Regions from separate parts of the Kitasatospora sp. NPDC057542 genome, predicted to be linked through region 2. Evidence: riboswitches for the same ligand, from Rfam matches in the RefSeq annotation. Region 2 holds a riboswitch; the other holds the start of a gene.
The links. Region 2 has a riboswitch for guanidine ahead of ACFU7Y_RS03585 (multidrug efflux SMR transporter). Riboswitches for the same ligand answer to the same signal wherever they lie in the genome.

Region 1 (3,388 bases), on a different contig from region 2:
ACCCGGCCTTCGTCGACCTCCTCGCCGACCGTCTCCTCCCGTGGGCCTGCGCGGAGTTCGGCGCGAACGACGACCCGGCCGCCACCGTGATCGCCGGCCAGAGCGCGGGCGGCCTCACCGCCGCCTACGCCGCCTACCGCCGCCCGGAGCGCTTCGGCAACGCGCTGTCCCAGTCCGGTTCCTTCTGGTGGCCCGACGAGACCGAGTTCGACGCGGGCAGCGAATGGCTGACCCGCCGCTTCGCCGCCGAGGAACGACGTGCGGCCCGCTTCTGGATCGAGGTCGGCCTCCAGGAGTGGATGCTCCTCACCCAGAACCGCCACCTGCGCGACGTCCTGACGGCCCGCGGCTACGACCTCGCCTACCGCGAGTTCAACGGCGGCCACGACTACGCCTGCTGGCGCGGCGGCCTGGCGGACGGGCTCGCACACCTGCTCGGATCACCCGGAGGGGTGGTTTCGACCGATTCGCACACCACCGAACCACCGGGCACCTAACGTCGGGAGTCCACACCGGATGACCTTGGGGGGTCAGCGATGAACGCGTCCTCGTCCGCCACTCCGCCGCCGATGTCCTGGCTGTACTGCGGCAACCAGATCAAGCTGTGGCGGACCCGCGCCGGAGTCAGCCGCGAGGCCTTGGCGGCCGAGGCCGGGTACAGCTGTGAGAGCTTGCGGTCGATGGAGGCCGGGCGGCGGAAGCCGTCGCTGCACCTGCTGCGGGTGGCGGACGACATGTGCGACGCGAAGGGAATCCTGGCAGCCGGAGCGCAGTTCCTGAAGCCGGAGAAGTATCCACACTTCGCCGAGGACTTCATGCGGTACGAGGCCGTCGCGATCGTCCACAGCTCCTACGAGAACCAGCTCATCCCGGGACTGCTTCAGACCGAAGAGACCGTCCGGTCACTCCTGCACGCACACTGGCCGCCCATGGACGACGAAACCGTGGAGGAACGCGTCGCTGCCCGCCTTCAACGACAGGAACTGCTGAAGACCCAGACCAAGTCGTTCAACTTCCTGATCGAAGAGCACGTCCTGCGGCACCCGTTCGGGAGTGCCGAGGAGCAACGCCACCAACTTCGTCACCTGCTGACCAGTGGCGAGCCTCGCCACATCGCGATTCAAGTGGTGCCGGACACCGGAGCCCATCCCGGCCTCAACGGTCCTTTCGTCCTTCTTGAGACGCCCGAACATGACCGTCTCGCCTATGAGGAAGGTCAAACGATGGGCCTGCTCTCTTCGGAGCCGGACAAGGTCAACCAGATCTGCCAGCGGCATGAAATGATCCTCAGGAAGGCCCTCAGCCCCGAGGCCTCGGCGGAGTTCATCGGCAAGCTCGCGGAGGAACTATGAGCACCGAACCGGCCTGGTTCAAGTCCAGCCACAGCGGCACCGAAGGCGGCAACTGTGTCGAGGTCGCCCTCACCCCGGGCACCGTCCGCGTGCGGGACTCCAAGGACAAGACCGGCCCCCAGCTCGCCTTCGCTCCCCAGGCTTGGGCCGACTTCGTCGAGTTCGCCCGGAACGTTTCTCCTACGACCGGCTGACGCCGCCACCGGCCCGTGCTAGCGTCCCCGGGGCGGCGCAGCGGTGCCGGCCCCGGACGAGACGTGCGCCGTACCCGGCCTGCCAAGACGACGCACTCTGGAGGCGTCGTGTCCGCTGCCGGTACTCCCGTCACCCGTCCGCTGGACGTGCGATGGATCCACGGTTCCCCGTCCGCGAAGCACAACACCGACCCGGACATCCAGGTCCACGAGTACGACGAGCACACCGTCATCCTGCGCCAGAACAAGGCGGTCCACTACGAGGCGCCGTTCCTGTTCCTGCTGTTCGGGACGGAACGGGCCGTGCTGATCGACACCGGGGCGACGGCCGAGGCCGCGTACTTCCCGCTGCGCGCGACGGTCGACGAGCTGGTGGAGAAGTGGCTCGCCCGCAACCCCCGGCCCGGTGGCGACTATCCGCTGCTGGTCCTGCACACCCACCCGCACGGCGATCACATCGCCGGCGACGGCCAGTTCGCCGACCGGCCGGCGACCACCCTGGTCGGCGGGGAACTCGCCACGGCCTGGCCGTACTTCGGCTTCGACCGGGACGAGGAAGCGGTGGCCCCGGTCGACCTCGGCGGCGGGCGGGTGCTGAAGTGCCTGGCCACCCCGGGACACCACGAGGCGTCGGTCACCTACTACGACCCGTGGACCGGCTTCCTGCTCACCGGCGACACCGTCTACCCGGGGCGGATCTACATCAACGACTGGCCGGCCTTCGGGCGGACCATCGAGCGGTTGGTCGCCTTCGCCGAGAGCCACCCGGTGACGCACGTGCTCGGCTGCCACATCGAGATGACCCGCGAGCCGGGCGTCGACTACCCGATCCGCACCACCCACCAGCCCGAGGAGCCCCCGCTCCAGCTCACCCCGGCCCACCTGCACCGGATCCGGGCCGCCGTCGCCGAACTCGGCGACCGTCCGCGCCGGTACCCGCTGGACGACCTGATCCTCTGGCCGCACGAGTGAGCGCCCGGGGCTCCGGGGCCGGTCAATCCCGGTAGGGCACCAGCCGGGTCAGGTCCAGCTCGAAGCCGAACGGCTCCGGGATGCGGATCTTCTCGCCGAACTCCCGCTCCGTCCGGGTGTGGTAGCGGTCGCGGTTGGGCTCGGAGAACAGCGTCACCGTCTTCTGCCGCGGGTCCACGATCAGATACATCGGAAAGCCCATCCGCGGGTAGTCGCGGACCTTCCCGTTCCAGTCGTTGTCGGGGTTGGACGGCGAGACGACCTCGACCGCGATCAGTGCCAGGTCGGCCGGGATCTCTCGGCCCAGCTCGATCACGTCCTCGGGCAGGTAGGTGAGGTCGGGGTTGCGGACGGAGCCGATCTCGGGCGAGGAGAGGTCGCTGTTCCCGGTCGGGACGTAGCCGGCGGGGCAGTGCGCCTCGAACTGGCGCTGGACGATCGCGAGGTTGAGCTGGTGGATCGACGGCGATGACGCCTGCATGACGATGATGTCGCCCGACAGTTCGACCTTGTAACCATCCGGCAGGCTGCGGCGGGCCTCTTCGAGCAGGCGGTAGTGCTCAGGGTTCATGCGCTCTCCTCCGGTGCTTCCGGCACAGTATCGCGCCGGCGCCGTAGGCTCGGCGGATTGGTGACGCGTGCGGGAGGGGTGGCCCGGGTGGGGCGTGTGGTGGTGACGGGGTCTGCCGGGTTGGTGGGGTCGGCGGTGGTTCGGCTGCTGCGGGAGTCGGGCCGTACGGTGGTCGGGGTGGACCGGGTGAAGTCCCCCGACACCGACGTGGTGGCGGACCTACGGGACGGCGCGGCATGGCGCGGGGCGCTCGCCGGGGCGGAGGCGGTCGTCCACGCGGCCGCGCTGCACGCGCCGCA
Region 2 (3,388 bases):
CTCACCCGCGAGGAGTCCTTCCAGACCCACACCTCGCGCCACCCCGCGCTCCTGCGGTACCGCCACCACGCCGACGCCGAGGGCACCTTGGTGAAGGTCGAGGCGCAGATCCTGCTGGACGGCGGCGCCTACGCGGACGTCTCCGCCGAGGCGCTGGCCGCCGTGACGGCCTTCTCGGCCGGCCCGTACGTCTGCCCGAACGTCTTCGTGGACGCCTGGGCGGTGCGCACCAACAACCCGCCGGCCGGCCGGATGCGCGGTGAGGGCGCCCTGCAGGCCTGCTTCGCGTACGAGTCGCAGCTGGACCAGCTGGCCGCCCGGATCGGTGTGGACCCGGTGGAGATCCGCCGCCGCAACGCGATGTCGACCGGCGACCCGCTGCCCACCGGACAGGCCGTCACCTGCCCGGCACCGGTGCGCGCCCTGCTCGACGCGGTCGCCGCCGAGCCGCTGCCGGCCCTGCCGGTGGACGACCCGGACGCCGAGTGGCTGCTGCCCGGCGGGCCCGGCGGCGCGGGCGACCCGGCGGCGGTGCGGCGCGGCATCGGCTACGCCGTCGGCATGGTGCACATGCTGGGCGCCGAGGGCGAGGACGAGGTCTCCACGGCGACCGTGCGGGTCAGCGGCGACCACGCCACGGTGATCTGCGCGGCGGTCGACGCCGGACAGGGCTTCGCCACGCTGGCCCGGCAGATCGTGCAGACCGTGTTGGGCGTCAGCGAGGTCTACATCGCGCCGGCCGACAGCGACCAGTCGATCGCCGGGCCGTCCGCCCGCGGCCGGCACACCTGGGTCTCCGGCGGCGCCGTCGAGCGGGCCGCGCTGATGGTCCGCCACCAGCTGCTGCAGCCGATCGCGGCGAACTTCGGGATGTCGGCTGAGCTGCTCCAGATCGCCGACGGCAAGATCACCTCGTACGACGGGGTGCTCGGCATGCCGGTCGCCGAGGCGCTGGAGGGCAAGGAGCTGTGGGCCACCGCGCAGTGCCGCCCGCACCCCACCGAGCCGCTGGACGAGGCCGGGCAGGGCGACGCCTTCGTCTCCATCTCGTTCTGCGCCATGCGCGCGGTGGTGGACGTGGACATCGAGCTGGGCGCCGTGCGGGTGGTCGAGATGACGGTCGCCCAGGACGTCGGCCGGGCGCTGAACCCGCGCCAGATCGAGGACCGGATCGAGGCGGGGGTGGCCCAGGGCGTGGGCCTGGCGCTGCTGGAGGACCTGCGGACGGAGGGCGGGGTGCTCCAGAACCCCTCGCTCACCGGCTACCGGCTGCCCACCGCGCTGGACACCCCGGAGGTGCGGATCGCCACGCTGCTGGAGGAGCGCGACGTGGTGGCCCCGTTCGGCGCCAAGGCGGTGGGCGCCGTCCCCGCGGTGGTCGCCCCGGCGGCCGTCGCCGCGGCCGTGCGCGCCGCCACCGGCCTGCCGGTCGGCCGGCTGCCGATCCGGGCGGAGGACGCCGTCACGGCCTGACCGGATTCCCCGGACGGCGACGGAAACGACGGAAACAGCGAAAAGGAATTGCCGGACGACTTTCGGAGTCGACCGGCAATTCCTTTTCCGGTGAGGCCATGGCGGGAATCGAACCCGCGTGCACCGCTTTGCAGACGGTTCCCTAAGCCACTCGGGCACACGGCCAGTGAATTCATAGTGGCCGATCCGGGGGAGAGGGGTCAACGCCCCTTTGTAAATTCTGCATGGCAAGTGTGTGCTACCGTCGGGGGCAGGTGGCGGCATTTCCGCCACCCCGGACGAGCGCGTCGTACCCGGTGACGACAAGACGACGCAGTTCAGCGGCAATCCGGCCGCTGTGGACTGCGGAGGTGTCACGTCGTGGCCTGGCTCGTTCTGATCGTCTCGGGTTTCCTGGAGACCGTGTGGGCGGTCGCCCTGGAATCGTCCAAGGGCTTCACCCGCCTCGTCCCCAGCCTCGTCTTCGGCGTCGCGCTGCTGTTGAGCATGGGTGGTCTGGCGTACGCGATGCGCACCATTCCGATCGGCACCGGCTACGCCGCCTGGGTCGGCATCGGCGCGGTCGGCACCGCGGTCTACGGCATGGCCGTCCTGGGGGATCCGGTGACCATGGCCCGGATCGTCTGCCTGCTGCTGATCGTCTCCGGCGTGGTGGGCCTCAAGGTGCTGCACTGACCTGCGCCGCGCCGCCGTCCTAGGACCCGGGACCGAGCCGGTCACCGACCGGGGTCAGGGGTCATCGAAGCAGACGGCTCTTACGATGTTACGTATGACCACTGCCTCCCCCACCTCGGTCGACCCCGTGCCGATACCCCTCGACGACGACCCCGGTGGCGGGGTGCTCGGCGGCCGCTACCGCGCGCTGACGCTGGGGATCGTCTCGGTGGTCCTGGTGATCGCCTTCGAGGCGACCGCCGTCAACACCGCGATGCCGACGGCGGCCCGCCAGCTGGACGGCGTCTCGCTGTACGCCTTCGCCTTCTCCGGGTACTTCACCAGCACGCTGTTCGCCCTGGTCGTCTCCGGTCAGTGGTGCGACCGGCGCGGCCCGCTGCAACCGCTGTTCACCGGCATCGCGGTGTTCGGCGTCGGCCTGGTGGTGGCCGGGACGGCGCCCGGGATGTGGGTGTTCGTGGCCGGGCGGTCGATCCAGGGGCTGGGCGGCGGGCTGGTGATCGTCGCGCTGTACGTGGTGGTCGGCCGGGCCTATCCGGAGCGCTTGCGGCCGTCCGTGTTCGCGGCCTTCTCCTCGGCCTGGGTGCTGCCCTCGATCGTCGGCCCGCTGGTCGCCGGTGCCGTCACCCAGCACCTGGGCTGGCGCTGGGTGTTCCTGGCCGTGCCGGTGCTGATCCTGCTGCCGCTGGCCGTGATGGGCCCGGCGCTGGCCCGCTCCGAGCGCGAGCACCCGGTGGCCAAGGGCGGCGGTTTCGACCGCCGCCGCACCCGGCTGGCCGCGGCTGCGGCGGTCGGCGCCGGCCTGGTGCAGTACGCCGGCCAGCGCCTCGACCCGATCGGGCTGATCCCCGGGGCGGCCGGGGCGGCGCTGCTGGTGCCGGCCGTGCTGGGGCTGCTGCCCGCCGGGACGCTGCGCGCGGTGCGCGGACTGCCGGCGGTGATCCTGCTGCGCGGGGTGTCGGCGGGGGCGTTCTTCTCCGCCGAGGTGTTCATCCCGCTGATGATGACCAGCCAGCGAGGCCTCTCGCCGACGCTGGCCGGGCTGACCCTGACCAGCGGCGGCCTCACCTGGGCGCTGGGCTCGTGGCTCCAGGGCCGGCCGGCCGCCGAGCGCTTCCGGGTGCCGATGATCCGGGGCGGCTTCGTGCTGACCGTGGTGGCGATCGGGGGCGCCGCGCTGGTGCTCGTCCCGGCGGTGCCGGCCTGGGTGGCCGCGGTCGCCTGGGGCGTCGGCGGCCTC

Region 1: linked by a shared signal. The riboswitch ahead of ACFU7Y_RS07900 (MBL fold metallo-hydrolase) and the one ahead of ACFU7Y_RS03585 (multidrug efflux SMR transporter) in region 2 are both predicted to bind guanidine.

The regions. Positions count from the first base shown of each region.
Region 1 covers NZ_JBHVFE010000039.1:4,804-8,191, forward strand. The annotation lists gene fes (enterochelin esterase) at 1-497, shown strand, start outside; gene ACFU7Y_RS07890 (helix-turn-helix transcriptional regulator) at 570-1,352, shown strand; gene ACFU7Y_RS07895 (DUF397 domain-containing protein) at 1,349-1,546, shown strand; guanidine-III (ykkC-III) riboswitch at 1,576-1,643, shown strand; gene ACFU7Y_RS07900 (MBL fold metallo-hydrolase) at 1,655-2,518, shown strand; gene ACFU7Y_RS07905 (Uma2 family endonuclease) at 2,541-3,089, opposite strand; gene ACFU7Y_RS07910 (NAD(P)-dependent oxidoreductase) at 3,192-3,388, shown strand, end outside.
Region 2 covers NZ_JBHVFE010000013.1:7,587-10,974, forward strand. The annotation lists gene ACFU7Y_RS03575 (xanthine dehydrogenase family protein molybdopterin-binding subunit) at 1-1,473, shown strand, start outside; tRNA gene ACFU7Y_RS03580 (tRNA-Cys) at 1,567-1,638, opposite strand; guanidine-III (ykkC-III) riboswitch at 1,725-1,790, shown strand; gene ACFU7Y_RS03585 (multidrug efflux SMR transporter) at 1,834-2,148, shown strand; gene ACFU7Y_RS03590 (MFS transporter) at 2,243-3,388, shown strand, end outside.